Regions from separate parts of the Vibrio sp. CCUG 15886 genome, predicted to be linked through region 2. Evidence: predicted binding sites of a transcription regulator. Region 2 holds the regulator's gene; each other region holds the start of a gene.
The links. The regulator CRP, encoded in region 2, controls carbon source genes, mostly activating them, when cyclic AMP is high. The targets are predictions, from matches to a motif close to TGTGANNNNNNTCACA.
Positions count from the first base shown of each region.

Region 1: a site for CRP is predicted at 4,401-4,416, ahead of cdd (cytidine deaminase). Genes of this name have one in related genera too.
Region 3: a site for CRP is predicted at 3,637-3,652, ahead of udp (uridine phosphorylase). Genes of this name have one in related genera too.
Region 4: a site for CRP is predicted at 4,654-4,669, ahead of PQQ36_RS05975 (glycogen/starch/alpha-glucan phosphorylase). Genes of this name have one in related genera too.

Region 1 is NZ_JAQQBT010000003.1:315,961-323,830, forward strand. Features, by position in the region: gene ihfA (integration host factor subunit alpha) at 1-248, shown strand, start outside; gene PQQ36_RS09930 (phosphoribosylglycinamide formyltransferase) at 330-1,106, opposite strand; gene PQQ36_RS09935 (thiopurine S-methyltransferase) at 1,396-2,049, shown strand; gene purT (formate-dependent phosphoribosylglycinamide formyltransferase) at 2,102-3,277, opposite strand; gene cdd (cytidine deaminase) at 3,409-4,296, opposite strand; gene PQQ36_RS09950 (hypothetical protein) at 4,658-4,840, opposite strand; gene PQQ36_RS09955 (J domain-containing protein) at 5,012-6,016, opposite strand; gene PQQ36_RS09960 (OmpA family protein) at 6,109-6,780, opposite strand; gene PQQ36_RS09965 (DUF2786 domain-containing protein) at 6,862-7,551, opposite strand; gene PQQ36_RS09970 (DUF3334 family protein) at 7,699-7,870, opposite strand, start outside.
Region 2 is NZ_JAQQBT010000019.1:29,615-37,484, forward strand. Features, by position in the region: gene astA (arginine N-succinyltransferase) at 77-1,096, shown strand; gene astD (succinylglutamate-semialdehyde dehydrogenase) at 1,114-2,571, shown strand; gene PQQ36_RS19930 (DUF1338 domain-containing protein) at 2,784-3,575, shown strand; gene crp (cAMP-activated global transcriptional regulator CRP) at 3,786-4,418, opposite strand; gene PQQ36_RS19940 (phosphoribulokinase) at 4,661-5,530, opposite strand; gene PQQ36_RS19945 (YheU family protein) at 5,659-5,871, opposite strand; gene PQQ36_RS19950 (hydrolase) at 5,927-6,904, opposite strand; gene PQQ36_RS19955 (TIGR02444 family protein) at 7,050-7,529, opposite strand; gene PQQ36_RS19960 (ABC transporter ATP-binding protein) at 7,526-7,870, opposite strand, start outside.
Region 3 is NZ_JAQQBT010000012.1:41,586-49,455, reverse strand. Features, by position in the region: gene PQQ36_RS17315 (methyl-accepting chemotaxis protein) at 1-1,350, shown strand, start outside; gene PQQ36_RS17310 (DUF1887 family protein) at 1,515-2,675, shown strand; gene udp (uridine phosphorylase) at 2,785-3,543, opposite strand; gene PQQ36_RS17300 (zinc/cadmium/mercury/lead-transporting ATPase) at 3,795-6,107, opposite strand; gene PQQ36_RS17295 (CBS domain-containing protein) at 6,255-6,671, opposite strand; gene PQQ36_RS17290 (sensor domain-containing diguanylate cyclase) at 6,867-7,853, shown strand.
Region 4 is NZ_JAQQBT010000001.1:1,403,441-1,411,310, reverse strand. Features, by position in the region: gene malQ (4-alpha-glucanotransferase) at 1-1,911, opposite strand, end outside; gene PQQ36_RS05975 (glycogen/starch/alpha-glucan phosphorylase) at 2,024-4,477, opposite strand; gene malT (HTH-type transcriptional regulator MalT) at 5,033-7,741, shown strand.

The DNA.
Region 1 (7,870 bases), on a different contig from region 2:
AAAAACTAGGATTTAGTAAACGGGACGCCAAGGACACGGTTGAAGTGTTTTTTGAAGAAATTCGCAAGGCACTAGAAAATGGCGAGCAGGTAAAGCTATCAGGTTTTGGTAACTTTGATCTACGAGATAAGAACGAGAGACCTGGTCGTAACCCTAAAACCGGTGAAGACATTCCAATTACTGCACGACGCGTTGTCACATTCAGACCAGGCCAGAAGCTAAAAGCTCGTGTCGAAAATCTGAAATAGTAATGGAACTATGAATACAGAAAGACCACGCATTGCGTGGTCTTCGTTTTTCAGCGGTATCTAACTTATTTGCTTAAGCGCTTAAGCCGCTTCCAAGTGTGTGGTTAAATAAGGTTGCCACGCTTGTTGGTAAAGATCTTTTGAGTGGCTTCTTAGTCGTTTAATGGTCGCCAACTCGACATCATTCAGTGAACGCGTTTCACTTGCTGCTTGTCTCTCCATCATTTGAATTTGCTGATATAAATCGTGTTCAGGGCCACTTTTCACATCTGCAATGGCTTTTAGGTGCAGTTGGACTTCTGCAACTAAGTTAGTCTTTGGTAGTTGCACCAACAGGTTGAGGTCGCGATATCCAGACTCACCAGGGCTCTTAAAGCGGTTTTTCACTTTTACGATGCGTGTTTCTCGCTCTAAAGCCTCGTAGGCACTAACAAGGCTTGCTACGTCATCGGCTACAATGGTTGCTCTAGCGAGGTCAGTAATGCGTTCTGGTTGATTATTAAGTTCCAAAGCAATTTTCTGTTTCGCACGTTGTTGTGATTTCACGCCTGCAAAATAGGGCTGAGTATCCGTCAACAGTGCGGTGCTCTTTACGATGGTTTCGAGCTCAAATTGCGCTTGGTGCGCTTTACTATAAAGCACGTCAAAATCAGTGTAGGGTTGAAGTGGTTGCGTATCAGTGGATTGAATGCCGTATAAACCACTCAAGCTGTGTTTAAACAGTTTTGAGCACACTTCATTTTGGCTTGTTTCGCGCTGTTTTTCTTGGTTCGATGGCGCGGTGGGAATGGCTGCAAACGCAGGTGCACGGCTTAGTACCAAAAGCATCAATGCGGTAGTACGAAGAAATAAGCTCATTCACTCTCCTTAACTTGCGTTGTTTTAGTAAACGGGGAGTCAAAAGGTCTAAAACTCAGTCAAGTTACTTAAGTTATGGGGGCGCACTGTCAGGAAACAATCAAGATAAGTGTATATGTTTCTCTTATGTGCACAGTGTCACACACTGCATAATCCCCAGATTTCAGTCATACACTCTACATTCCAAGGATTAACTTAATATGAACGAAAACCACTTTTCACTGTTTTCAATGTTAATTATTGGTTAGGCTATGGCGCAGGTCAGTTCAAAAGAAAGATACAGATAACGATGAGAGATGCAGAATTTTGGCACAACAAATGGGCCAGCAACCAAATTGGCTTTCATTTGGAAGACGTTAATCCATTATTGACCCGTTTTTGGTCTGCGTTGGCACCGAAGCGAGAAGAAACGGTTTTGGTTCCACTTTGTGGTAAAACAGAAGATCTTGCGTGGTTGGCAACGAAGCATGATCACGTTGAAGGTGCTGAACTCAGTTTGATTGCCGTGCGATCTTTTTTTGCTGAGCACTTTTACACTCCGACGGTGATACCGATTTCCGGCCAACATGAGCTATATCAGTTTGATGAGTTGTCTATTTACGCGGGGGATTTTTTCACCGCTCCGATCAGTAAAGCAGATTTGATATACGACCGTGCAGCTCTGATTGCGTTGCCTGAAGAGATGCGAGTGGAGTATGTACAACGCATTCGTGGTCTATTAAATCCTGGCGGGCGTATTTTACTGGTGAGTTTAGATTACCCTCAGCAAGAGATGGCCGGCCCTCCGTTTTCGGTCACTCAAGAAGAGATAGAACACTTATTTGCAGGCATGCATGTGACACGTTTGTATCAAGACATCGCGGATGAACATCATCCCAAAATTGCAAAACAAGGCTTAAGCCGCTTTAGCGAAGAAGTCTACGTTATTGAAAACGATAAATAACAAAGGGTAGCGTGAGCTACCCTTTTTAATCGGCTGAATCGAAAAACGATGTTCAGTAAATGACTTTGATTTTCTTAGCACTTTCTATTGCTGCATCCACCGCTTTCTCAGTGCTAGAACGACGTGTCAACACAACACCTAAACGACGACGGCCATTAATATCGGGTTTGCCAAACAGACGCAACTGGGTTTGCGGTTGTTCAAGCGCGTCAGACATTCCGTCAAAGCGAAGGTTTTCTGATTGACCATTGCCCAAAATCACCGCTGAAGCGGAAGGGCCGTATTGAACAATCTTGTTCACTGGCATGCCAGTAAATGCACGTACGTGGAGAGCAAATTCAGACATTTCTTGTGAAATCAGTGTTACTAGCCCGGTATCGTGTGGGCGAGGGGAGACTTCATTGAAGATCACCTTGTCACCTTTTACGAAAAGTTCTACACCGAAAATACCGTAGCCACCTAACGCATTGACTACCTGTTCTGCTGTGTATTCGGCAGCTTTGATGGCATTTTCAGACATCTGCTGTGGTTGCCAAGATTCACGATAATCCCCATCTTCTTGTCGATGGCCAATAGGAGCACAGAAATGCACGCCATCAACTGCGCGAACGGTGAGTAGAGTGATCTCATAATCGAAGTCGATAAAGCCTTCGACAATCACTCGTCCAGCGCCAGTGCGACCACCTTCTTGAGCATATTGCCATGCTTTCTCAATATCGGCTGGAGATTTAATGACACTTTGTCCTTTGCCAGAAGAGCTCATCACGGGTTTTACGACGCAAGGAATCGACACCGCTTCAACGGCTTCGACAAATTGCTGATAGTTGTCTGCAAAGCGGTATGGTGAGGTAGTGAGGCCAAGCTCTTCTGCCGCTAGACGACGAATCCCTTCACGGTTCATTGTGAGTTTGGTTGCTTTTGCACTAGGCACCACGTTTAAGCCTTGTTCCTCGAGTTCTACCAACTTGTCCGTTGCGATAGCCTCAATCTCTGGAACTACAAACGCAGGTTGTTCTGCGGCGATAACTTTTTCTAGCTCGCTTGCATCTAACATGTCGAAAACATAACTGCGGTGTGCTACTTGCATCGCGGGTGCATCAGGGTAGCGATCACAGGCAATCACTTCCAGACCAAGACGTTGGCATTCGATCGCCACCTCTTTACCGAGTTCACCAGAGCCCAAAAGTAATACGCGTGTGGCGCTTTCGCGAGTCGCGGTACCGAACATAGTGCTTCCTTTAAAAAGTAATCAGAGAGAATAAAATTGCCGCCGATCATACTCAATTTAACCCGCAAAGCAAACGTTTGCTTTGTGATTTTAAAGAAAGCCCTACGTAAAGTAGGGCTGACGACATATCGCTATAAGCTGAGATAACTCACTGGAATATCGGGGTTTAAGGCTTCCAGTGTGGACTGGGTACATGCTAAGTGGCTAATTTTGCCTTTATGGCTTTCAACAAGCGCCGCAGACTGAATATTGTCAAATCTCTCACCCGCGAGAAGCAACTGGATCAATGCCACTTGCAGTGGTGGAAGGCTTGGGTTGAAAGCAGCATTTTCGGCGTATGCACCCAGATAAACGCGTCCACTTTCAGTCTGCAATGCCACACCGCTCAAGTTGTGCGTATAAGGTGCATGACTGCGGTTCATGGCTTCAACCGCACGTTGCATTAAGGCATCATCATCTTCAGTGGCGAAACCATGATGGACTTGGCTCATTAATGCCGATTCGATGCCCAAATCTGATGGGCCAAATGAATCTGGCAGATAGTCGTGTAGTTTCTTTTCTTCGCGCTCTGGCAATTGAATCTTAAGCTCTTTGGCACTGGATAATTCATTCATGAACTGACGGCAGTGACCACAAGGGCTGAAATTAATGGTGATGTCTGAAAGACCTTGCTCGCCCTTCATCCATGCGTGACTAATAGCCGATTGTTCAGCATGAACCGTTTGTCCAAGCTGGACCCCATCAAACTCCATATTCGCGCCAAAATAAAGAGTACCAGATAGGCCACGAACAATCGCACCAACATAAAACTCAGAGATGGGCGCGTAAGAGTAAGCGGCAGCAAAGGGAAGCAACGCAACACGTAGTTGGTTATCGGTCATCCCTGTTTGCTTGAGTAACTCATCAAACTGAACTGTTGAAAGGGAAGCATCAAAGTCAGCAGCCAAAATGATAGGCGCTAGATGGCGTGAAAGTGATTCTGGTGCGCTTGCCAGCGCGTTCTCAAAGCGACTCTTCATGGTGAATCCTTGTAATTGCATGGAAGGTTATTCTATGCAAGAACGAAAACTCTTCAGTGATCCCTGTCACTATAAGTAATGTAACGGTTGTTTATGTTGCATTATTAGAGTGAAGTCACAAATGTATTCGATTGCACAATGCTTCAGAAAGATAGTTGAATATTTCTCGTTATGCGAACGGCTGTCTGTTTGTAGATAATAATGGTTAGAAGACGCGATAGGGAAGCTGGAACTGACGACAAAAAAATACCCTCTGCAAAGAGAGGGTATCGAAATCATCCATTGATGCTTGATTCATTCCTAGTGTGGTTATCCAAGCTTATTGATTTGTCTATTTACGATAAAATATGGCTGTTTAACACTATGAACTTAACATTTGACGATCGCGCATCTGTTGTTCGCCAATGTTAAACAAGCGTACGTCAATTTTTGCAATGTCATTGCATTCTTCACATGCGTGATGGCATTTGCCATCAAGATAGTCATGTCTAGTCAGCATTCTTGGCTTTTTGCACCAATCACAGGTGCCTTCAATTGTAAACATCTCGTTCTCCCCACCTAGAGTCTTGGTTAGGTGTTATTTTGCGGCGCTATTATGCCATAACTTTTCTATGGGTGTTAAATGTCTGTAAATAAAATTTGAGAGCGTGATCGATTGCGAGAGTAGATTATATGGGTGTTTCGCGTTTTGATTGATATATCAACAATTGCAGTGTTACTTATTTGTAACATTTTGTAATAGTACTTTTAATGCCCCGTTTAGGCGCTTCATTTCCTCTTCACTACCCCTGGCATCTGGGTGGTAGAGTTTCGATAGTTGGCGGAAGCGAATTTTGATCGACTTTTCATCAGGGATGTTACTTGGCAGGTAACCAAACATCGCGCAAGCCAGCGCTACCTTATGATTTTTTTGTTGATTCTGCAGTTTTTTGTACTCGTTAAAGACTTTTTCTAACTGGCGTTTTAACTGCTTGTTACTGAACTGCTGACTTTTCAGTTCCTTTTCTAGTGTTAAGTCGCGGTCTATTTGCTGAGTGAGTCGACGTTTTCGTATTGTGCGCGCCAAAGAAACGCCTGCAAGAATAACACTGAGCAATAGAGCAATAGGGATCCAATCACTGACTACAGAAGCACTGTTTTTTTGCGAGAAATTGGTTTGGTTTGATGTGAGCGAATGCTCGTCAACGGGTTCCGCCAAAGCACTATCGAGCTGCGATATCGCAGAGACTTGCTTGGCACGCAACTGGTTGAACTTAAGTTCAAGTATGCGATTGTATTCTTGATCAGCTTGCTGATTAGTTTGGGCTGCAATACCAAACCACTGTTGAGCAAGGTCAAGATTGTTAAATTCATTGCCGTGTTGTTCATACAGATTGCCCAAACGCAGCAGGGCAACTTGATTACCTTGGAGTGCCGAGTGGAGGTACCAATTTGCGGCGCTTTTAATATTGACTTGCGTCCCTATGCCACTTTCTAAAGCTTGTGCGAGTTTAAACTGCGCAGGCTCATAACCTAACTCAGCGGATTGTTGGTACCAATAGAAAGCATCGACAGAAGCCGTGTCATCTTGGTGCTGTTCGAGTTGAACAGCGAGCTGATATTGTGCCTTGGGATCTTGCTGATTGGCTTTTGCTGTTAACTCCTGTGTGCTTTCTGCATGAGAGCGAAAAGAAAGCATCAGGAACATGAGCGAAGTAACAAGCAAAATGAGTTTGCGCAAAATGGGATCTCTAGAGGTTAGGTTCAGCCCAAATTATAGACTGAACCTAATGTGAAATCAGCAGCTAAGCCAAAATTGCCAACTTTGCGTTATTACTTAAGTGGCAGGATTTGTATCTCGACACGGCGGTTACAAGCTCGGCCTTCTGCAGTGCTGTTGGTGCAAAGAGGGTAACGTTCACCGTTGCCTCGTGCGACGGCTCGGCCTGCAGCAACGTTTTGAGAAATCAGGAAGCTACGGACGGATTCCGCACGACGCTCGGAGAGAATTTGGTTAGAGGCATCATTGCCTGTGCTGTCAGTAAAGCCATCAATCACTAAGCTGGTATCTGGGTACTCAACTAAGATTTGCGCTACACCTTTAAGGGTATTGTGAATGCCGCTATCCAGAGCATAAGAGCTTGAGCTAAAACCGATGCCATTTTCAAGACGTAACAGCAATTGATTTTCGCCAACACGTTCGACCTGAACGCCAGAATTAAGCAGTGCTTCACGCAGTGCTTTCTCTTGTTGGTCAAAGTAATACCCAACACCACCACCAATAGCGGCTCCGCCTGCTGCGCCGATCAGGGCACGTTTACCACGATCTTTTTTGTCGCCCGTTGCCGCGCCAGCGACTGCGCCTGCAATCGCGCCAATCAGTGCGCCTTTAGTGGCTGAGTTGGTTTCAGATTCGCCAGTGGTTGCATTCTGACGTTGAGTTGCCTGACATCCGCTTAGAGTCAGAAGAATCGCTAAAGCAATAGAAACTTTTTTCAAAGTCATCTCTCCATGTACATTCAGAGGCTAACTGCTGCCTCCGTGCGGATTATTCAGCAAGTCAATGAGAGAAATGTCAGTGTAAGGTTATCTTTTTTCGATTTGTTTCATCGCTTGAGCACCACCAACCGGGCGGTTAACCGACACTTTGCGCCCTTTTTTCAGGCCCACTTCGTAATCGGCAGTGAGATTTTTCATCGCCTCACGCAACTGCTGCTTAAAGGTTTCACGATCGATGTTTTGGAACTCTTTATCGATGTAATTATTGATTTTGTTGGCCGATTCTTCATCAGGCGTGATCACTGGCAGTTTTTCCAATGCGCCCTCTACCCAGCCGGAGACAAACGAGTTGACTCGGCGTGTCACCTCAAGTGAAGAGGTGCCAGAGCCTGCAAAGCTATTGCGGAATTGGCCCGTGCTTTCGTTCATTTCACGATAAATAATGTCAAAGGCGAAAGCGGCGAAAATAGCGCGGTCAGCTTCACCAATGAACTCTAAGCGTTTGAGTCCCTTATGGTTAAGCAACACTGCTTCTACACCAAATTTGGTATTGATGCCACGAATAACACGCAGTAAGACGGAACTGATACTCGCAGGCAGAAGATGGGTTGATTGAGTTTTTCCCATCTTAATGAACTCGATATCGTCTTTGTCGAGGCCATACTTGAGCATCAAACGATGCGCCATCTTAATCGCGTTGGCCGCTTCGTTGACATTGGCGGAGTTGCCTAGCTCTAGGCATTTGGCAATTTTCTTCAGCGCTTTTTGTTTATCCATAGACAATGGCAAAAACCTAACTCAATCAGCAAAGTCGGACATCATACCTTTTTTTCGACAAAATTTGAATCCTTGCGAGAGGCGCGGTGACAAAAAAGCCGTGTCACAGTGGACACGGCTTTCGCTGGCTAGATATTGCGAAAAGGCTTAGATACCCAGTTCATCAAGCAAATCTGAGGTAATGTCTAATTCTTCTTCTAATGAGTTGCTCTCTGCTTTCTTGCCGCGCATGTTTGCTTGCGCCGCTTCTAAAATATCATCCGGATTCTCATCTTCAGCGACTTCGAAATCTTCAAGCTGAATAAATTCAGTTTTATCC
Region 2 (7,870 bases):
CTGATGGGGATGAACTCACTTACCGCCTACCTGCAATGCCAATTCGTTTGGGTATGTGCATCTGGAGGGAGTATTGATGCTAGTTGTTCGCCCTATTGCAATGTCGGACTATGAATCTTTGCACACCTGCGCTGTTGAGTCAGGGCATGGATTCACTTCTCTACCGGTTAACGAAGAGCTGTTAACCAATCGAATCAAACATTCTGAATACAGTTTTGCCAAAGCCAATGTGACCGAACCCGGTGACGAAGGCTATCTGATGGTCGGTTTTGACAGTGAAACTGGCGAGGTTGCAGGAACCACGGGTATCGAAGCCTCAATTGGCTGGGATGTGCCGTTTTACTCGTATCACATCAGCAAGATTGTTCACTCATCGCCGAAATTAGGCGTTAACAATGTGGTGAAACTGCTGACCTTTGGCAATAACTACACCGGTTGTAGCGAAATTTGTACCCTATTTTTGCGCGAGAAGTTTCGTCAAGGTTTGAATGGTCGCCTGATGTCTAAGTGCCGTTTTCTGATGATGGCAGAGCATCCACACCGTTTCTCTCAAACCATTTTTGCCGAAATGCGCGGTGTTTCTGATGCGCAAGGCAATTCGCCATTTTGGCAGTGGTTGCAAGAGCACTTTTTCTCAATCGATTTCACCATGGCGGATTACCTCACGGGTATCGGTAAGAAAGGTTTTATTGCCGATTTAATGCCAAAGCTGCCGATCTACATCAACCTGCTCAGCCCAGAGGCGCAAGCAGTCATTGGTCAAGTGCATGACAACACAAGACCTGCGTTGAAGTTGTTGGAAAGAGAAGGGTTTACCAACCGCGGTTATGTCGACATTTTCGATGGTGGCCCAACGGTGGAATGCGATTTGCGCAATATTGAATCGGTGCGCCATTCCGTGCGTGCGAAAGTGCGGATCAGTGAGCATTCGAGCTCAAAAGCGTTCTTAATTGCCAATACTTCATTTGAGGATTTTCGTGCGACTGCCGCCAAAGCAGCGTATGACCCAGCAACATCAAGCGTGATTTTATCTCCAGCCGTCGCCGAAGCGTTGAACGTTGAAGATGGTCACTACGTACGCATGTTGCCGCAGTAAACAGAAAGGAAGAGATGATGACACAGTGGATTGCAGGTGAATGGGTCGAAGGTTTAGGTGAAGAGTTTACCTCTCTCTCCCCGTATGACAATCAGGTTGTTTGGCGTGGCAAGGGAGCCACGGCGGAACAAGTGGAGATGGCGGTGAAAGCAGCGCGCCAAGCGTTTGTTGGCTGGAAAACATTGTCCGTTGCCGAGCGAGAGGCGGTGGTGTTGGCCTTTGCTGAGCAAGTGAAAGAGAACAGTGAAGAGATCGCCCAAGTGATCGCCAAAGAAACCGGCAAGCCGCTTTGGGAAACGCGCACTGAAGCGGCGGCCATGGCGGGTAAAATCGCCATTTCGATTCGTGCGTACCATGAGCGTACCGGCGAGTCGCAAAAAGAAGCCGCAGGCAACCAGATTGTTTTGCGTCACCGCCCGCTTGGTGTGATGGCGGTCTTTGGCCCGTATAACTTCCCGGGTCATTTACCCAATGGTCACATTGTGCCTGCGCTACTAGCCGGTAACACTGTGGTGTTTAAACCTTCTGAGCAAACCCCGTGGACGGGCGAGCTTGCCATGAAGCTGTGGCAAGCTGCAGGCCTGCCTCAAGGGGTGATCAACCTGGTACAAGGTGGCAAGGAAACGGGCATTGCTTTGGCGGAATCGAAAGGCATCGATGGTTTGCTGTTTACGGGAAGTGCCAACACAGGTCATTTATTGCATCGCCAGTTTGCTGGTCAGCCGGGCAAGATGCTGGCACTTGAGATGGGCGGCAACAACCCTATGGTGATCACCGATCACTATGGCGATCTTGATGCTACCGTCTACACCATTATCCAATCGGCTTTTATCAGTGCCGGGCAGCGTTGTACCTGTGCGCGTCGTCTCTACATCCCATTGGGTGAGAAAGGCGATGCACTGATCACCCGCTTGGTCGAAGCGACCAAGAAGTTGCGTGTTGATCAGCCATTTGCAGAACCTGCTCCCTTCATGGGACCACAGATTTCGGTGGCTGCTGCAAACTTCATTTTGGCGGCGCAAGCCAACCTGCAATCGCTTGGTGGAGAGAGCTTGATTGAAGCCAAAGCGGGTGAGGCGGCATTTGTCACGCCGGGTATTATCGATGTTACCAACATTGCTGAGTTGCCCGACGAAGAATACTTTGGCCCATTGCTGCAAGTGGTGCGTTATCAAACACTAGAGCAAGCGGTTGAGCTCGCCAATGATACCCGCTTTGGTTTATCGGCTGGTTTGGTGTCAACCGATGATGGTGAGTGGCAATATTTCGTTGACCATATTCGTGCTGGCATCGTCAATCGTAACCGTCAGCTAACGGGCGCGAGTGGTGATGCACCGTTTGGTGGCCCCGGTGCGTCGGGCAACTTGCGCCCAAGTGCGTACTACGCCGCGGATTACTGTGCCTATCCAATGGCTTCGATGGAAGGGGAGGAGACATTACTCCCTGCAACGTTAAGCCCAGGCGTCGAACTGTAAAATAATAATAAGGGCGTGTTAGTCGCCCAAGGGCGCAGTGGGATCGAGCCTGAGTCACTGTGGCCCAACTATAAGTGAGGTTTTTTACACCTCGGTCATCGCCGTCACAGGTTGATGGCGATGTCGGTTGCACTCTGGACAGCAACCGCCATCGCCATTTTTCCATTTACGCTATAACCGACAACGTGAATCTACAACAACAAGGAGGCGTTATGACGCCAGCTGTTCTCTTTCAATCGCTATGGAATGACTATATTCAACGTTTGTGTCCTTCCGCTGCAAAAGTTCATCAACTGCTAGAAGAAGATGAGCCATTGATCAACGACCACATCGCTTTGCGCACATTTAATGTTGCTCCGCTGGGTATCGAGACGCTAGCCAAGCCATTTCTAGAGCTCGGCTATGTGGCGTGTGGTGATTACCTGTTTAAGAGCAAAAAGTTGATTGCCAAGCACTTTGAGCATCCCGACCCGACCCAACCTAAAGTGTTTATCAGCGCGCTAAAAGTGGATGAATGCTCGGCGGAGTTACAAGCCATCGTCGAAAAATTGGTGGCGCAAGTCGACGCTTCACGTCTAGAAGACAGTGCATTTTTACACGGTGGTCGCTTATGGGATCTGTCGTTTGCTGATTACCAAACCCTAGCAAAAGAAAGTGAATATGCGTCTTGGCTGGCGGCTCATGGCTATGGTGCCAATCACTTTACCGTCAGTGTCAATCAGCTCAAGGCGTTGGACTCGGTCAAAGGCGTGAATGATCACTTACGCAACGCAGGTTTTGTCATTAACGAAGTGGGTGGTGAAGTCAAAGGCTCACCTGAGGTGTTGCTCGAGCAATCCTCGACCATGGCCGACAAAGTGGCGGTGCACTTTAGCGAGGGCAGTGAGATCGTACCTGGTGGTTTTTACGAGTTCGCTAAGCGTTACCCGATGGACAATGGTGAGCTTTACCCAGGGTTTGTGGAAGCGTCTGCCGATAAGATTTTCGAAAGCACCAATGGTTAACAGAATCGAGAACGGGCTGCGCCCTGAAGGTTCGAGAATGCTTTGCTGCGAGAGATTTTAACACTCGGAATCTGAGAGGGTTTAGTCTCGAAGGAGGAAGTTTGCTGCTGAAGCGTAGTGCTCTTGACTTCCAATACCTGTCTCTGTGAAACAAAAAAGCCACTCATGTTGCCATGAGTGGCTTTTGAAATTGTTCATCGTTAATGGAAATTAACGAGTACCGTAAACAACGATAGTCTTGCCGTGTGCAGAAATCAGGTTCTGCTCTTCGAGCATCTTCAAGATACGACCTACTGTCTCACGAGAACAGCCAACGATTTGACCGATTTCTTGACGAGTGATCTTGATCTGCATGCCATCTGGGTGCGTCATCGCATCTGGTTGTTTCGCCAGATTCAATAGCGTCTGAGCGATACGACCAGTTACGTCTAGGAATGCTAAGTCACCCACTTTTTGGCTGGTCACTTGCAGACGGCTTGCCATCTGAGCAGATAGACGCATCAGGATGTCAGGGTTTACCTGAATGAGCTGACGGAATTTCTTGAATGAGATTTCTGCGACTTCACAAGGTGATTTTGCACGAACCCATGCGGTACGCTCTTGACCTTCTTCGAACAGGCCTAGTTCACCAATAAAGTCACCTTGATTTAGGTAAGAAAGGATCATTTCTTTACCTTCTTCATCCTTAATCAGTACCGCAACAGAACCTTTTACGATGTAGTAAAGCGTTTCTGCTTTTTCGCCCGCATGAATGAGCGTGCTTTTTGATGGGTACTTATGAATATGACAGTGTGAAAGAAACCACTCTAGTGTTGGATCGGTTTGAGGTTTACCTAGAACCATAATATCTCACTTCCTCTGCAGGGTACGCTTGCCGCTATCCATATTTTAGCGAAGCCTTAATCTTGGCTTCCTAGAATAAGAGCTGTTAACTAAGGCTGCAAGCTATCTTGTGTTTCGGTTTGAAATAGTATCCTTTTTCGAAAACGATTTCTTGATTTTAATCGTGCCGAGTATCGGATTTTTTAAGCAAAACTGTGCACATGATCACGGTATGAAAAGTAATCGCTCTCCGTGCTGAGTTTTTATCCAATTTTGCCCGTTTCAATCAATTGTTGCAGGATAGGTTGCACAATTAATTCCATAGCAAAACTCATTTTTCCTCCCGGCACCACAAGGGTGTTGTGGCGTGACATGAACGAGCCATCGATCATCGCCAGTAGGTATGGAAAATCAACGTTCTTGATTCCTCTAAGACGAATCACCACAAAGCTTTCATCAAGGCTTGGGATGCCTTTGGCGTTGAGCGGATTGGAGGTGTCGACCGTTGGAACTCGCTGAAAGTTGATGTGAGTACGAGAAAATTGCGGTGTGATGTAATTCAGATAGTCATCCATTGAGCGCACAATCGAATCCATCACTGCCTCGCGTGAATGGCCGCGATCTCGGGTATCTCGCACGTATTTCTGTATCCACTCTAAGTTGACGATCGGCACCATGCCTATCAAGAAATCGACGTGTTGCGCGACATTCACTTCGCCATCCACCACGCCACCGTGCAGTCCTTCATAAAACAGCACATCGGTATTTTCCGGTAGCTTTTGCCATGGGGTAAAAGTGCCGGGCATTTGGTTATAGGGTACCGCTTCGTCAAACGTGTGCAGATAGCGGCGCACTTCACCAGTGCCAGATTTACCGTATTGGCGGAAAAATTCGCCTAGAGCTGGGAAATCGTTGGCTTGAGGGCCAAAATAGCTGATATGACGGCCTTGTTCTTTTGCCTTGCGAATTTCGACGTCCATCTCTGGGCGCGTAAAACGGTGGAAGCTATCCCCTTCGACCCATGCGGGCTTGATGCTCATCATATTGAACATCTTGCGGAAAGCTTCGGAGGTGGTGGTGGTGCCGGCACCGGATGAACCTGTGACGGCTATTATTGGGTGTTTTGCAGACATGACAGACCTTGTCGTATTCAAACTTACCTGTTGAGCGGGAATCGGCCTCCCGCGGAGCAATCGTTTGTCCCACTATAGCACGTTCACTTTGCTTGTCATGGGATAGGATTCGGTAAAGTGTGGCGCAGCTAGAATTTTTGTTTTAACTGAATATCCACGGTTTCGTGTAACTCAGAGAAAACCACCACCGCTTCACCGCATTCCAGTTGCTGCTGTACTTGTGCGATTTTTTCTTCTAGTGAGTATTCACTTTCACCGTAATCGGTGCCTTCACGCAGGACAAACTCGCGAATCAAATTGCTCAGTGCCTCAGGACTGATTTGTTGCCATGGAACGATCATAAATACCTCTTTATTCTATGCTCGTGAGTGGATTTGTCGGCCGACAGGGGCGCTATTATCCAGAAACCGCCATACTTTCATAGTAGGCGGGCAGCGCTTCTTCTAGCCAAAATCGCGGTTGCAGGGCGGTTCCACTGAGAAAGCCGACATGACCACCGTGATCAAACAGTCGATAATCGATGTTGTCTGGGAGCACAAACTTAGGGATCACTGCGTCGGTCATAAAGGGATCGTCTTTCGCGTGAATGATTTGAGTCGGAATGCGAATATCACGAAGTTTGTTGAGCCCAGAACACTGCTGATAATAATCGGCGGCATCTTGAAAGCCGTGCAGCGGGGCGGTGATCAAGTCATCAAAGTCGTACAGTCTTGTTACTCGTTTAATCGCTTGATAGGAAAGATCGAGTTCGCCAGCCAGCAAATGGTGCTTACGCAGTGCATTGCGTTTGAGCGAGGAGAGTAAGTAGCGACGATAGACGCGCGAAAACCCTTGCTCAATACGTTGCGAACAAGCGGACAAATCCAGAGGCGCAGAGACGATGGTCGCTGCATCCAGCCGTTCGTCTCCCTGATACTTGGCAAGGTAGTTGGCCAGCATATTGCCCCCTAAGGAGATGCCCACGGCGACTTTGACCGTGTGAGGAAACGCGTCGTGCAAATGCGTAAGAAACAGTCTTGCATCCTCAACTTCGCCGGAGTGGTACGCGCGCGCGAGGCGATTGGGCTTACCGCTGCAACCACGAAAATGCATCATCACCGCCAACCAACCAGCGTCAGCAAACGCTTTCATTAGACCATTGGCGTAAGGGCTATAGAAGCAGCCTTCAAGGCCGTGAAATAACACAAACAAGGGTTTGTTTTTGGCTTGATCATTGTGTGGAGATTCGCTCCAAGCGAGATCCAAAAAATCACCGTCAGGCGTATCCAGCGTTTGCCATAAAGGTTCAAACAAGGCTTTTTTGCGAATTAAGCGCGGCAATAAGGTTTGTAGGTGTGGATTTTTTATCCCAGCTGCGGCGGTAAACAGAGTCATGTGTGTTGCTCTTTGAGTTATTTGGATCAGCGAGGCATTTCACTGATCTTTGTATGCGTGATACGAGTTAATTTAGTCCTTCTGCTCAACTTTTCGTCAATCATTGAGAGTGATGTTCTTTGTGAGACGGGCTCAGGATCACACTTCAACCGAGTTTCTGCGACGGTGAGGCAACGGCGAAGGCGTTGTAGAGATGCGCGGCACCGAGATGTTGGCAGTAGCGCTGTGTGAGCGGCTGTTGCTGGTTGGGTGACAGCGTTAGGGTGTTGATGCAATCAACGAGATCGGATTGTTGCTGCTTTTCCAATTGCAGTTCAAATTGCAGTGCTTCGCGATAGAGGGTATCCGGCAGATGCTGTTTAAACTGGCGGCGGAGATCGCGATAGGTATGCAGTAGGGTTTCAGAGCGGCCCAAGCAGGCTTGTACTTGGTGCCACTCTTGCTCTTGAAACGTCAGTTGTTGTTCATCGAGCCATTTGAACAGCAACAGTAAGTTGACGTTGCCGTTAAAGTTGTTCTGCAAAGCAAGGCACGCCTCTTTCACTTCTCGAATCGAATAATATTGTAGGCTGAATTGCCACAGCCTTTCGAGGGTAAGTGAAGGTTGGACGTGCTCTGAACTCATTGGCTATTGAACTCCTGTTCCATCTGTTCCAGTACTTCCTGTTCTGCCATCCACTCCATTTCAATCTCTTCGAGAGCGGATTTACTTTGTGCTTGCAGCGCCAGTACTTGAGTAAGTTTAGCTTTATTTTCGGCATCATACAGTGAGTTATCAGACAATTGCTGCTCTGCTTCTGCCAACGCTTCGCCCAACTTATCCATTTTCGCTTCCAACTGTGTCAGTTTTTTGCGAATTGGTGCGGTTAACTTACGAAAATCGGCTTCACGACGCTTTTGCTCTTTTTTCGCTGCGGCACTGTTGCTGCTGTCTTTGGCTGGCATTTCTGCGGCCGCTTCGCGACG
Region 3 (7,870 bases), on a different contig from region 2:
GTCACTCACCTTAATTACGCTTATCGTGGCCTCACTACCCAACTGCCATCACTGAAAGATGTGTTCAATGCATCTGTCGAGCAGTTCACTCAGGACGTGGGCCAAAAAGGCGGGGTGTTGGATCAACACGCCAGCTACCTTGAAGCCAAAGCTGCTTTGTATGACAACATCGCCAACCTAGCGGTCAAAGTTGACTCTGCGATGCGATTGTTGGAAACCTTTACTACAACAGCAACCGACAACCTCAACACCTCTTTGGTTGAAGCAGGCGAAGTGTACGACCAAGGCTTGCTCAAAGCGATTGTGATTGGCATTGCGGTGACCATTTTTGCCGCCGCTGTGGGCTATCACATTGCCCACAGCGTTCGTGAGCCGTTAACACGTATTCTTTCCACTTTGGAAGGGCTTGCCAACGGTGATATGACGCAGCGTATCGAAATTCGTTACAACAACGAGTTCAGTCGAGTGAGTGGCCACATCAATACACTGGCAGATAGCCTGCACGACATTTTGGTGAAATTGAATGATGCGGCAGAAAATCTGACCGACACCGCAGCAAACAATGAACGTACCTCGAGCAACGCGCAAAACCAACTGAATGCACAACGCGAGCAAACCGCCAGCGTAGCCACTGCAATGACCGAAATGAGTCACTCCGTTCAAGAAGTGGCCCAGAGCGCGCAAGGTTCGTTGGAAATGGTGCAAAAAGTGGAATCGGCATCTGAATCTGGCCGTACCATCATGAGTAGCAATATCTCCACCATCAATCAATTGGAGACTCGCCTAAACGAGTCGGTCAGCGCGGTTTCTGAATTGCAACGCATGAGTGGTCAAATTGGCTCGATTCTCGATGTGATTCGCAACATTGCAGAGCAAACCAACCTCCTTGCCCTCAACGCGGCAATTGAAGCTGCGCGTGCGGGCGAGCAAGGCCGCGGCTTTGCGGTGGTTGCAGACGAAGTTCGAGTACTCGCATCGAAGACCACCCAATCAACCACTGAAATTGAATCGATGATCAGCAATCTGCAGTCTAGCTCGCAGTCGGCAAGCCATGTGATTCAAAGTTGCATGAGTGATATGGAGATGTCGGTAGAGCAAGCCTCGAAAGCCAACGGCGCGATGGAAGAGATTCAGGCGTTGATCATCGAAATCAGCCAAATGAGTACGCACATTTCACAAGCGGCCGCAGAACAGAGCGAAACGTCAACCTCTATTGCACGTAGCTTGGAAGACATCAATAACATCGCAGACCGTAGTTACCATGCGATGGCGGAAATCGCAGCCACCAGCGAGAGCCTCTCTAGCTTAGCGAGTCAACAGACTGAATTGGTGCATCGCTTTAAGCTCTAAATTTCAACAGAAATCCCCTCAAACGGGGGAAAGTCATCCGGTAAGGGCAACTTTTGACAAAGTTGCCCTTGTTTTTTATGCGCTGTGTCTACATATGGAGATCAGGCGCTTGCACTCTCTTTCACATCCTCATTTTTTGCAAGCCGTACTGAGAAGGAAATGTTATGGCTGTACACGTTGGTATCATTGATCAGGACCCTGTCAGACTGGTGACTCCTCTCCTCGATCTGCGTACCGTCAGCACTCATATCGTGTTTATCGGTGATGAGTCTCAACGCGATATGTATCAAAGACTTCATTCTGTGCTTGCTCAGCGTGATATCACTTCCGAACTGTTTGTCATCCCCTCTGTCGTCGATACTCGTTTGATCAAACAATCTATTCAGGCCTTAGCTGAAGATCTCAAAAGCCGCGGGGAAGATGTCAAACTGAACGCCAGTTGTGGCCTGCGTCATCGCCTTCTTTCTGTTTATGAGGTATTCCGCACTTACCATTGGCCAATTTTTGTGGTTGAACCAAACAGCGACAAACTGTGCTGGCTCTATCCTGATGGCCGTGAAGACACTCAAGTACAAGACCGCATTACCGTTGCTGATTATCTCACTATCTTTGGTGCGCGCGGTGAGTTCAATGAGGTCGAACTGCCACCTCAACTTGACCAAAAATTGCATGAACTCGGCGAGCGTTGGGCCAGTCACGCTTTGGAATTAGGCCCTGGTTTGGCGACTTTAAACTATCTCGCTACGACATGCCGCAAAGAGCAAAAGCTGGATGTAGAGTTATCTGAAAAGCAGCAAGGCTATCGCGAGCTGAATATGCTGCTGGCAGATTTGGTGGAAGCGCAGATCGCCACTTACGAAAACGGCATTCTTACCTTTGCCAATGAAGACGCTCGTCGTTTCTCCAATGGTGAATGGTTAGAGACACTGGTTCACAGCACCGTCAAACAGATCCAAGATGACATGCCCACCATTCAAGACCATTCGCTCAATGTTCAGGTCTATCGTCAACTTGGTGAGCGCGAAGTGCGTAATGAGCTTGATGTCGCCTCTGTGGTTAACAATAAACTGCACATCATTGAATGTAAGACGAAGGGCATGCGTGATGACGGCGACGATACGCTTTATAAGCTTGAATCACTGCGTGACCTACTCGGTGGCCTACAAGCAAGAGCCATGTTGGTAAGCTTCCGTCCACTGCGTCACAACGATATTACCCGTGCAGAAGATCTTGGCTTAGCGCTGATCGGCCCTGATGAATTGAAAGATTTGAAAAAGCATCTCACAGAGTGGTTTGCACAAGCAGGTGGTAGCGACGGGATCTAATTCCCGTCTTACTTGGAGGGGCTTAAAAGACCAATTGCTTTTTCAACCGACAAACAAAAACCCCGAAGCAATTACCTCGGGGTTTCTTCATTCAATCAGTGCAATGTGATTACAGCATTTTACGTGCAGACTCGACAACCACTTTGATAGAGCGAGCTTCCGTCTCTTTTAGCGTCGCGTGATCTGGGATCTCTTTTTGTGTACGGTTGATGATAACACCGGCAACACAACCCGCGCGTAGGCCAGAACTTGCACACATGGTCAACAACGTCGCTGATTCCATTTCAAAGTTCAGTACGCCCATCTCCTGCCACTCTTTCATTGAGCCTTGGAAACGGCTCACTACGCGACCCGTAAAGGTATCGTAACGCTCTTGACCTGGGTAGAAGGTATCACTTGACGCAGTAACACCCGTGTGAACTGTTGCACCACTTTCTAATGCAGCTGCTTTCATTGCCGTTGCTACGTCAAAGTCAGCCACTGCAGGGAACTCCATTGGCGCAAAGTGCAAGCTCGCACCATCTAGACGAACAGAGCCTGTCGTGACGATCATGTCACCCACGTTAACATGCGGCTGGATCGCACCCGTTGTACCAACACGTAGGAAAGTACGCACACCCAGTTGAGCCAACTCTTCAACCGCAATAGAAGTAGAAGGACCGCCGATACCCGTTGAACAAACAACCACTGGTTTGCCATCTAGCTGTGCACGGTACAAGGTGTACTCACGATGGCTAGCTAGAAATACTGGGTTTTCCATTTCTTCAGCAATTTTTTGTACACGCGCAGGATCACCTGGGATGATCGCTAGCGTTGCACCGTTAAGATCTGCTTCAGTAACACCTAAGTGGAAAACAGCTTGAGACATAAGTCACTCCTTATTGCGGCTTACTTGAAAATAAGCTCAGATAAATTTGTAGGGGTCTAAAAATGCACTTTACTCAACCTCCCCACAACTTGGAGTGATCAGGGTCACAATGAAAGAATGTAACAAAAACTTATTACTTAGAAAAACCGGTTTGCATCACACTTTGTCTGCAATTTTCAGCCAAATTGCATAAGAAATGCCAACAAAAAGCCCGCATCATAAATGCGGGCTCTATAGATTCACACTGTCTATTATTCATTTGAGGAACGGAATCGTAACAATCGCAGTGCGTTTAGTGTGACCAATGCCGTTGCGCCACTGTCCGCTAATACCGCCACCCATAACCCGGTGATGCCAAGCAAGCTGGTGACAAGAAACACCCCTTTTAGACCCAATGACAACGCGACATTTTGACGGATGATGCTCATTGTGGCGCGTGAGAGCTCTATCATGCTTGGCAACTCAACCAAGCGATTATGCGTAAGCGCAGCATCCGCCGTTTCAAGGGCGACGTCGGTTCCTCCGCCCATGGCGATACCAATACTCGCCGCTTTCATGGCAGGCGCATCGTTGATGCCATCTCCAACCATGGCAACGGTCTTGCTTGCGGCAAACTGCTCCACATAGTGGACTTTGTCTGCTGGCAATAAGCTCGCTTGGTAATCAATGCCAATCTGCTGAGCAATGGCTTGAGCACTGCGAGGGTTATCACCTGTCAACATCACCGCAGAAACGCCCAGTTTACCCAGCGCAACCACCGCTTGAGCCGCGTCTTTGCGCAATGTATCTTGCCATGCGATAAGCCCAATGGCTTCACTATCATGACGCACAATCACCACGGTTTTCCCTTGTCCTTCTAAGCGGACAATTTCTCTTTCTAGTTGCAAGGAGAGTGGAAATTGGGCTCGTGAAGGGGCCACCAGCTCCACGCTTTTACCATCAACGAAACCGGAAACGCCCGCCCCAACTTGAGCCATTTTGTCCGTTGCTTCCGCAATGGTGTAACCCAAACTCTCGGTGTGATTAATCAACGCAACCGCTAAAGGGTGACTCGAACCCACTTCCACCGCTGCGCTCAAACTCAACAAGGTTTCATCGTCATAGAGGAATGACACCACATCTGTCACTTGCGGTTTGCCTTGTGTAAGTGTGCCGGTTTTATCAAAGGCAACCGCTTCGACTTTACCAAGCTGTTCTAACGCCGCGCCACCTTTGATCAAGGCGCCACGTTTGGCTGCCGCAGCAAGGCCAGAAGTAATTGCTGCCGGCGTTGAGATCACCAAAGCACAAGGACAAGCAATCAGTAGCAAAGCCAAACCGCGATACACCCACGTCTCCCAAGGCTGGGCGAAGAACATTGGCGGTACGACGATCACGGCCAACGACACCAACATCATTAATGGTGTGTACCAACGGCTGAATTTGTCTAAGAAACGCTCCAGTGGTGCTTTGCGCGATTCCGCCTCTTCGATGAGATGCAAAATACGATCTATCGCATTTTCACCTTGTTTTGAGGTGACTTCGATGCGCACGACTTTATCGACAGCCACCACACCCGCCATCAGCTTCGCGCCAGAGGTATGCTCTGCGGGCACCGATTCTCCCGTCAAGGCACTTTCATCAAAACTGGCCGTCGGCGTAAGGAGCAGGCCATCCGCAGGCAAACGAGAACCGGGCGCAATTTCAACCACATCACCTGGCATCAACTCACTTGCCGCCACTTCTACTCGTTGACCATCGACAATTTTAATGCTGTTTTCCGGCACTAAGGCCATTAACGCTTGAACGCCACTTCTTGCTCTTGAGGCGGCGTACGCTTCCAATTTCTCACCAATTAAAAACAGCAGTAAAACCATGGCCGCTTCCACGCTTTCACCAAGATAAAGCGCACCAATGGCCGCCACGCTCATCAGCGTCTCAATGGCGAAAGGGGTTCCGCTGCGAGCAAGGCGCACGGCTTTTTTCGCCACAGGGTATAAACCCGCTAAACAGGTTAGAACAAATAAGCCATTACTTAACGGTTCGGAAACCGTCGCCAATAGAGCGGCGATAGCCATAGAAAAGGCTATGGCTAAAATGTGCCAGTTAACGTAAACAAAACCGAGCCAACCTTGAGGTTGAGGCGCCGTAGTTGCCTTCGCTGCCGATGAGCCAACGAGCGTGATTGGAAAACCTGTTTTTGCCGCGACTTGTTCAATCTCTGCCATTAATGACGTAGAAGCGAAATCCACCACCAACTTCTCGGTGGCAAACAACACTTTCGCCTGCTGAACGCCGGCCACACCCAAGACGGCTTTTTCCAATTTCTGAGCGCAAGACGGGCAATCCATACCGGAGATGAGCCAACTTTGTCGCTCCGACGCGCTTTGAGCTAAGGGTGTCTCTCGCCGCTCACTCTCTTCATTCGGATCTGAGCTTGAGCACGCATCTGAGCTGCAACAGCTGTCTGCTACCGATGAAATTGCGGTCATTTTGCTAGCGGCTAAGCTCGGACTGCAGCACGATACCGCTGCAGGTTTGGCAATGATTTTCTCTGACTGACAAGCAGTATGTTTTGAGCACATAACATTTTCCTTATTGGTGAGTACAGCGTAAGCATAAACCTTAGAGTCAGCTCCAAGGTCAAGCGTTATTTCACTCCGCAAGGAATCGGCTATAAAAGTAAGCCCTCGTTAGAGGGCTCAGCGTCAGGAGGAAGGTTAAGATGAAGGTTAAACCGGATGTTTGAAGCAATCATCGAGGCTTTGGCCAATCGCTTTTAACACATCGCGACGGGTGATCACCCCAACCAATTTTTTGTTGTCGACCACCGGATACATTTTCGGTTTGCCGACTTTCATCATGTCGGCCAGTTCGATGATCGACATATCGGACGAAACCGATAGCACATCACTGTGCATGCACTCACCAGCGGTGTACGAATCTTGGCAGTGATAACTGGCTTTCACCAGTTTATCCAGCAAGTCTTGCTCTGAAAGGAAACCTATCACTTCTTCTTTTTCATTGATCACCGGACCACCCATGACCACGCTTTTCATGACTTTGTTCAATGCGGCACTTAAAGACATGTCAACTGTGAAGGTGACGGCTTGTAGGGTCATGTAATCTTTTACTTTGAGTGAGTTCATCGCGTGCTCCTTTGCGGTGTCATTTTGCCCTTTCTTTAAGTGTCGTCTAATTTCTTGTTTTTACTAAATAGGAATCGGCAATTTTCTTTATTGGCCTCACCTATCAATGAATAGATCGAGCTTGTACTACAAATAAGACAAATATTTTGTTCCCCGTCACGCGGCGCTCACGCTATTGAGCTATAAGTTAATGAAATGGTAGGAGTACGCTGCATGGTAGAACAGTCCATTTTTTCGCGTGTTATCGCCAACAACCCGGCGGTCATTCACCACATTTTTGATGCGCTTCCTGAACCAACCTTTTTGATCAATGGCGATGGCTATTACATTGAGGCTTGGGGTGGCACCGACACTTCTCGTCACCACGACCCAGCCAATGTGATTGGCTTAAACCAGTTCGAAGTGCTCCCTCACGATAAAGCTCGGTGGTTTTCTGACGTGATCACGCAAGTGATCGAATCCCAAGCTCCACAAGAGTTGGAGTACGCGCTGCATCCGAAAGATCTCAACTGTTTTGAAGGTGTCGCGGGGCCGACTGAGTTGCAATATTTTAGTGCCTTTGTCATTCCGGTATTTGGAGAAAACAAGGTTCTGTGGACCGTGCGCAACATCACTGAATACAAAACGGCGCTGCAAAAACTGGAACGGCAACAACTGGAGTTGGAGAAACTCTCCTGCCTTGATCATTTAACTCAACTCTACAATCGCTATGCACTTGAAGTGCACCTTCCTAGCGCCATTGCCAATACCGCACAATCTGGCAAAAGTGCCGCGCTCTTTATGGTTGATATTGATTGTTTTAAAGATCTCAACGACACCTATGGTCATCTTACTGGCGACAAAGCATTACGCATGGTCTCGCTGGCGCTAAAAAACTGGAGTGGTCACAATGGCATTTGCTTTCGTTATGGCGGCGATGAGTTCTTGGTTTTCATCCAAGATATTTCGCAAGAGGAATGCCAGTCTAGGGCGCATTCACTGCAACAGTCGATTCAGAAACTGGCCATTCCTAATCAACATTCTCATGTGGCCGACACCCTAACCCTCACCATCGGCATTCAGTTTTATCCCAGCCTAACGGGCGATAGCCAAGACCTCGAGCAGTTTATTTCCAAAGCGGATAAAGCGCTGTTTAACGCCAAAAACACCCAACGAGGCACCGTTCACTTCCTCTCTCATTAATCGTTGGGATCTGCCGT
Region 4 (7,870 bases), on a different contig from region 2:
GCCTTCTGGCAAGTAACCATGCCAACGCACGCTATCCAAAATGCCTTGCTTGCATTTTAGTCGATCGTCGAACAAGCCATTGAGCTGCTCTTCGTTTGGATAGAGGCCAATTTCACGACCCATTTTGAGGTCATCACAATGCCAGAAGCCACGTAGCGTTGGCATATCATGGGTACACAAAGCCGCCATTGACTGATCGGCATAGTGTTTTGGCGAAATGAAACCACCATCTTCTTTTGACGTCTCGAAGAAGAACACTTTGTATGAGTGCACGCCCGCATCACGCAGGATATCAACGATTTCATCTGGCACCGTACCCAAGTCTTCACCGATCACGCTGCACTGATGACGGTGAGATTCCAACGCCAAAATCGCTAGCATGTCTTCGACTGGGTAGTAGAGGTACGCCCCTTCTGTCGCTTTTTCGCCTTTTGGAATCCACCATAGGCGAAGAAGGCCAAGTACGTGGTCAATACGCAGTGCACCACAATGTTTCATGTTGGCACGCAGCAGTTTGATGTACGCGTCATAACCTGTGGCTTGCAGCACTTCAGGGTTGAGTGGTGGCAGACCCCAGTTTTGGCCCAGTGGACCAAGGATATCTGGTGGCGCACCGATGCTGGCATCCAATACTAGGTTGCCGTTATCTGCCCATGTTTCGCTACCAGAATCAGCCACACCGACTGCAAGGTCACGGTAGAGACCAACGGACATGCCTTTCTCTTCAGCCAGCGCTTGCGCTTCTTTGATCTGGCCGTCGGCAATCCACTGCAAGTACATGTAAAGGTGCACTTTTTCTTGGTTGTCTTTGATGAATTTCTGCGTCGCGGCAGAATCAAAGCGGCGGTATTGCTCAGGAAAAACTGGCCACCCCCACACGTTTGAATCTTGCGCGTGTAGCTCTGCGTGCAATGCATCGAACGCCGCTTGGTGAAGCAGGCTGTCACCACCTTCTTCCACAAACTCTAGGAACGCGCGAGCACGATCGCTGTTTTTGTCGAGATGGCGAGTTTTGAACTCCGCAAACAGCAGTGGCAACACGCTCATTTTCAGCTCTGCCACTTCGGTGTAGTTCACCCAATGTGATTCACGCGCTTTTTGCAGGCGCTGCTGGAATTCGGCACTGCCAACTTTCTGTTGCGCTTCCGCACTGAGCGCAAACTCAGGAACAGAGCTCACATCGATATAAAGAATGTTCAACCAACGGCGAGACGATGGGCTGTATGGGCTAGCGCCTTCTGGGTTGGCAGGAAATAGCGAGTGGATCGGGTTCAGACCGATGAAATCACCACCGCGAGATGCGATGTCACTCACCAGCAATTTAAGATCGCCGAAATCACCGATGCCCCAGTTGTGCTGGGTGCGTAGGGTGTAAAGCTGGATACTTGGGCCCCAGAGTTTTTTGTTCAACTCTAGAGAATCTTGTTTGAAACAAGCGCGTGGCGTGATGATCAACGCCATTTCATACGGTGCTTTACGACGCTTACGGCTCACGTATAGTTTGTGATAACCCCAAGCCAAATCTTTTGGCAGGGCAAACACTAGAGGGCCACCCTCGGCACGTTCATCGCGAACAATCTGTGACTGAAGATAGCCTTCCAGTACCTCTCCTTGTTCTGTTTCTAAACGCCAGTTGAACTCGCTTTCACGCGCACTGGTGCCAAGATTCAGTTCCACTTCCACCGGATCGCCATCACGCAATACCAATACTGGCGCCAATACGTCTTTCTTGTGTTTTTTCTCAGCTGAAGCCAGTAGTTTTTCATCGCTGCTAGTGTCATAGCCAAGAGAGTTGAGCAGGCGGCGTAGCGTTTCTTCGGAGACCAAAGCTTCGTCTCCCCAAGCGCTGACATAGCTGTCAGCTAATCGTGCCATTTCTGCGACTTTCTTTAATGCTGTTTGTTCTTTCATCGCTCTCTCCGAAGGTACTTCTGAAAACCTTCAATGTAGGGTTTATTTGCTGCTAGTCATTATCTGTAGATAAAGGACCAAGGCAGCCATTGGGCTACCTTGGTTTTGTTGATTAACGGTGAACAGCTTCGAGTTTCCAAATGTTGTTCACGTAATCGCGAATGGAGCGGTCTGAACTGAACTTGCCAACCAAAGCGGTGTTCAGAATCGCTTTCTTCGCCCAACCGGCTTGATCGCGGTACTGTTTGTCCATCGCTTCGTGCGCTTTCACATAAGAAGCGAAGTCTGCAAGACATAGGTACGGGTCACCGCCATCGAGTAGGCTATCGAAGGTCGCTCGTAGTAGGCCAGGTTGACCCGGAGTGAACTCTTCACCAAGAAGAAGATCCATCGACGCTTTCAGTAGTGGGTCTGCGTTGTAGTAGTCGAATGGGTTGTACCCTTTCGCTTTCAGCGCTTCTACGCCATCCACTTCTAGACCGAAGATGTAGATGTTGTCATCGCCCACTTCTTCACGAATCTCAACGTTCGCGCCGTCCATAGTACCGATAGTCAACGCACCGTTCAGTGCCATCTTCATGTTACCAGTACCAGATGCTTCTTTACCTGCGGTTGAGATTTGCTCAGACACATCCGCCGCGGGGATGATGATTTCAGCCATGCTCACGCGGTAATCAGGAATGAAGACCACTTTTAGCTTGTTACCGATGCGTGGATCGTTGTTGATCTTCTCTGCAATCTTGTTCAGCGCAAAAATGATCTCTTTCGCTAGGTGGTAACCCGGTGCCGCTTTCGCTGCGAAGAACACCACGCGTGGCGCCATGTCGAAGTTCGCATCGTTCAGTAGGCGGTGGTACAGAGACAAAATGTGCAGCATGTTTAGGTGCTGACGCTTGTACTCGTGTAGACGCTTGATTTGCACATCAAAGATCGCATTAGTATCGAGATCGATGTTCATGTTCTCTTTCACCCAGTTCGCTAGGCGCTCTTTGTTCGCCTTCTTAACCGCCATGTATTCCTTCTGGAATTTCGCGTCATCGGCAAACTTGGCAACACCTTCTAGCTGCTCTAGGTGCGCAGGCCAATCCGTACCAATCTTCTCAGAGATCAGTGCAGACAAACCTGGGTTACAGAATTTTAACCAACGACGCGGAGTGACACCGTTTGTCACGTTTTGTAGACGCGTTGGGTAAAGCTCATCGAATTCTGGGAATAGGTCACGTTTAACCAACTCAGAGTGAAGCGCTGCTACACCGTTGACTGCGTAAGAGCCAATCACACACAGGTTTGCCATGCGAACCATGCGGTGGAAACCTTCTTGGATGATAGAAAGCTTCTGCTGCTTCGCAACATCACCAGGCCACTTCGCACGCACTTCTTGTAGGAAGCGGTGGTTGATTTCGTAAATGATTTCCATGTGACGAGGAAGTAGGTGCTGAATCAGAGATTCGCTCCACGTTTCTAATGCTTCTGGCAATAGCGTGTGGTTGGTGTAGGCGAATGTCTTCGAGCTGATCACCCACGCTTCATCCCAATTTAGGCCTTTTTCATCAATCAGAATACGCATCAACTCAGGAATCGCGATGGTTGGGTGCGTGTCGTTCAACTGAATGGTTTCAAAGTTTGGTAGCGAAGCCAATGTGTGGCCAGCCGCTTCATGACGACGAAGAATATCGCGTACCGATGCTGCACTGTGGAAGTACTGCTGCATCAAACGTAGCGTTTTGCCTTTTTCGTGGTTGTCGTTCGGGTAAAGTACTTTGGTGATGTTGCCCGCGTCGATCAGTGCGTGCTGCGCTTCAAAGTAGTTACCGTTATTGAAGCTCTCTAGTGAGAATGGCGCAATCGCCTGACATTCCCACAAACGTAGCGGATAAACAGTATCGCTTTCGTAACCTACGATCGGTAGATCCCATGGCATGGCTTTAACATGCATGCCTGGTACCCACTGACGGCGCTCTTTGCCACCTTCGTTGATGACTTCAACATGACCGTAGAAACCAATCTCTTGAGCCAATTCAGGACGAGCCACTTCCCATGGGTAGCCTTCTACACCACGCCATGCGTCTGGCGCTTCTTTTTGACGACCTGCTTCAAAGGATTGTTTGAATAGACCGTATTCGTAGTGCAAGCCGTAACCCACGGTTGGGAATTCTTGCGCCGCCAAAGAATCCATAAAACACGCTGCTAGACGGCCTAGACCACCATTACCCAATGATGGGTCGCGTTCTTCTTCAAGAAGATCCGTTAGGTTTTGGCCAAGCTCTGCCATCGCTTCGGTGATCTGCTCGTACAGACCCATGCTGATCAAGTTGTTACCGGTTAAACGGCCAATCAAGAATTCAAGCGATAGGTAGTTGACGCTTTTCGCTTCAACGATTTTTTTGTCTGTCTCTGTTGCAAGCAAATCAAAAGTCGTCAGCTCTGCTAACGCACGGCCCATTGCAAGATACCAAGCGCGGCTATCTGCGTTTTCAAGCGTGTGTGCATAGGTTGCTGACAGGTGTTTTTTAACACTTTCTTGGAACGACACTTTGTCGAACTGTTTCTGTTGAGTAGGTTTCATTACCGAAATCTCACTTTTGGTTCTAATCCATCTGCGATACATCGTGCATGGATGGCAATGAATAAACATCCTCCTAGTTTTCAGCCTCTACAGGAGGAGGGGCAAGGGCGTAGAGGGGGGATTGGGGGACTGTTAGTGATCCGTCTCTCACCTTTCCCACTCAGACACCAGATTGCAGTGATTGAGATCACAGCCATCAACTAATAACTCTAGATGGCAAATATGACGCTCAGGTTGAAGAGCGAATTTAGAAAATCCATTTTTGTAAATTCGATCACAATAAAGTTTTGGTTTATGAAAAATGTTGCAAAATATTGCGCAATGCCATTCTTACTTAACGATTCAGATGGAGAATTTATAGATCAAATTCACAAAATTGGGGCGTAGTTGGCGTCAAAACCATCAACTCTTGAGAATTAGGAAGTGGATCAAAGTCTGAGGTGATTTCTTTAACGTAACATGCCCAGCAATTCGAGCATTTTGTCTAATTTTTGTTCGCTGGCTACATCCGGTTTTTCTGCCATGAAAAACCCAATATAAAAAGGAAGTATTAGAATGTGGATTCCTTCAAAACTCACACGTCCAGGCCGACTGCATAATGCGATTGTCCGCCCGAGAGTGTTAGAGCTGCTGCAACAAGCCCCTTACTATAAGTTGGTGCTGTTCCGCTCTCCCGCTGGCTACGGAAAAACCACCATGGCTGCGCAATGGTTGGCCGACAAAACCAACGTGGGTTGGTACAGCATCGATGACAGTGATAACGACGGTTTCCGCTTCATTAACTACCTGCTGCAAGCACTCAATAAAGCGACTAATGGCAACTGCAACAATGCACAAAAACTAGCAGAAAAGCGCCAGTTTTCCTCCCTGCGCTCGCTGTTTAGCGATGTGTTCGCTGAGATGGTCGACTTTCATCAAGAGTGCTACGTGGTTCTGGATGACTACCACGTGATCAACAATGAAGAAGTGCACGAAGCGATGCGTTTCTTCCTAAAACACATGCCAGACAACCTCACCCTTGTGGTCACCAGCCGAGCCAACCCACCGCTGGGCACAGCCAACTTGCGTGTGCGCGATCTGATGATTGAGATTGGCAATGAGATGTTGGCCTTCGACACCGAAGAGACCACACGATTTTTCAACCAGCGCGTCGCAGATGGTATCGATGAAGATACCGCCAACAATCTGCGTAACTATGTGGAAGGCTGGCCATCGGCATTGCAACTGATCGCCCTTCAAGCACAGCATCAAAAACGCACCTTAGCGCAATCGGCCGAATCGGTTTCCCAGTTTAACCATGCCCATCTCTGGGATTATTTGGTGGAAGAGGTGTTTGACCTACTCGATGCCGATACACGCAAATTCTTGATGCAGGTGTCAGTGCTCGATCACTTTAACGATGAGCTGGTCTACGCCCTCACCCAGCGTGAAGATGCACTGGGGATGATTGAATCTCTCAACCGCTACGGCTTATTCATCTATCCGCTTGAAGGGGAGCAAAACTGGTTCCGCTTCCACAACTTGTTTGGCGAGTTTTTGTCGCACGAGCGTCAAGCGCGCATTCCACAGCAGGAGCAGGAGCTGAACCGCAATGCCGCCATTGCGTGGTTGAAACAAAAATCCCCGCATCAAGCGATTCGTCACGCCCAAAAAGCGTATGACGGAGAACTGGTGGCGGAGATCCTCAACGAGTTTGGTTGGAAAATGTTCAACCAAGGCGAGCTGTCTACTCTGGAATCCGCCATCAATCTGCTGGAAAAAGATCTGCTGTTCAGCAACCCAAAACTGACCATGCTCCGCGCTTGGCTTGCACAAAGTCAGCACCGCTATAACCAAGTGGGCACCTTACTGGCGGAAGCAGAAAATGAGCACAAAAAGCGCAATATTGATCTTGATATCCAATACCAAGGCCAAGCGAATGCCTTGCTGGCTCAGGTAGCGATCAACAGCAACGATCCAGAAAAAGCCCTCGAGCTGGCTGAACTGGCATTAAGCCAGCTGGATAGCACGGTTTACCGCAGCCGCATCGTCGCTACTTCAGTCGTAGGGGAAGTGAACCACGTGATTGGCCGCCTTGATCGCGCTCTGCCAATGATGCAGCAAACCGAAAAGCTGGCGCGCCAGTACCAGGTTTACCACCAAGCGCTGTGGGCGATTTTGCAGCAAAGCGAAATTCTTATCGCGCAAGGCTATGTGCAAGCCGCGTTCGAGCTGCAAGATTCCGCCTTCCGTCTGATTGAGGAGCAGCAGCTTCAACATGTGCCTTTGCATGAGTTCTTACTGCGCGTACGAGCGCAAGTGTTGTGGTGTTGGAACCGTTTGGACGAAGCCGAAGAGTGCGCTTACAAAGGGCTGCAAATTCTGGAAAATCACGCGCCAAGCAAACACTTGCACAGTTATTCGATGCTGGCTCGCATTGCGATTGGCCGTGGCGAGCTCGATCGCGCAGGCAAGTTCATCGAACACATTCAACATTTGATGAAGCAGTCCACCTACCACGTGGATTGGACCGCCAATGCTTCACTTTCACTGATCCTATACTGGCAAGCGAAAGGCAAACTCAACGCAATTCAAGAGTGGCTAGACACGGCTGTGCGTCCTGAAAATGCCTGCAACCACTTCTGTCAATTACAGTGGCGCAATATCGCTCGTGCTCACATCAACCTTGGTCAATACGACCAAGCTCGCCAAGCCTTGGATTTCTTGCAAAGTGAGGCTGAGAAAGCGAACTTAGTCACCGATCGCAACCGTAACCTGATCATTGAGGCAATTTTCGCTGTTCATCAGAAAGATGAAAATCAAGCCAAAGTGCTGCTTAAGGAAGCACTGCAGCTCACTAACCAAACCGGTATGGTCGGCAATTTCTTAATTGATGGCGCGACCATTGGCACCTTGTTGGAAAAACTCACCAACCGCCATGAGCTGGGTGACTTAGAACGCCACCGCGCGCTGCAATTGATGAAAGATATCTCTTCCAATCAGCGCAGCCGTTCGGTTCACTTTGACGAAGAATTTGTCGAGAAATTGGTCACCCACCCGAATGTGCCTGAGTTAGTGCGCACCAGCCCACTGACACAAAGAGAGTGGCAAGTGCTGGGCTTGATCTATTCTGGCTTTAGTAACGAGCAGATCGCTCAAGAACTCGATGTGGCGGGCACCACCATCAAAACCCACATCCGCAACTTGTATCAAAAACTCAATATCGCCAACCGTAAAGAAGCAGTCACCACCGCAGAGAACCTCTTGCAGTTGATGGGGTATTAAATACTCCCGATATCAGATAATAGTTGCAACACTCAAAAGCCGATCAATCGATCGGCTTTTTTCTTTCATCAGTCAAATCCGTTACGAGCGTTCAACTCTGTTTATCGCGCTATCAAATCCCCAACAAAA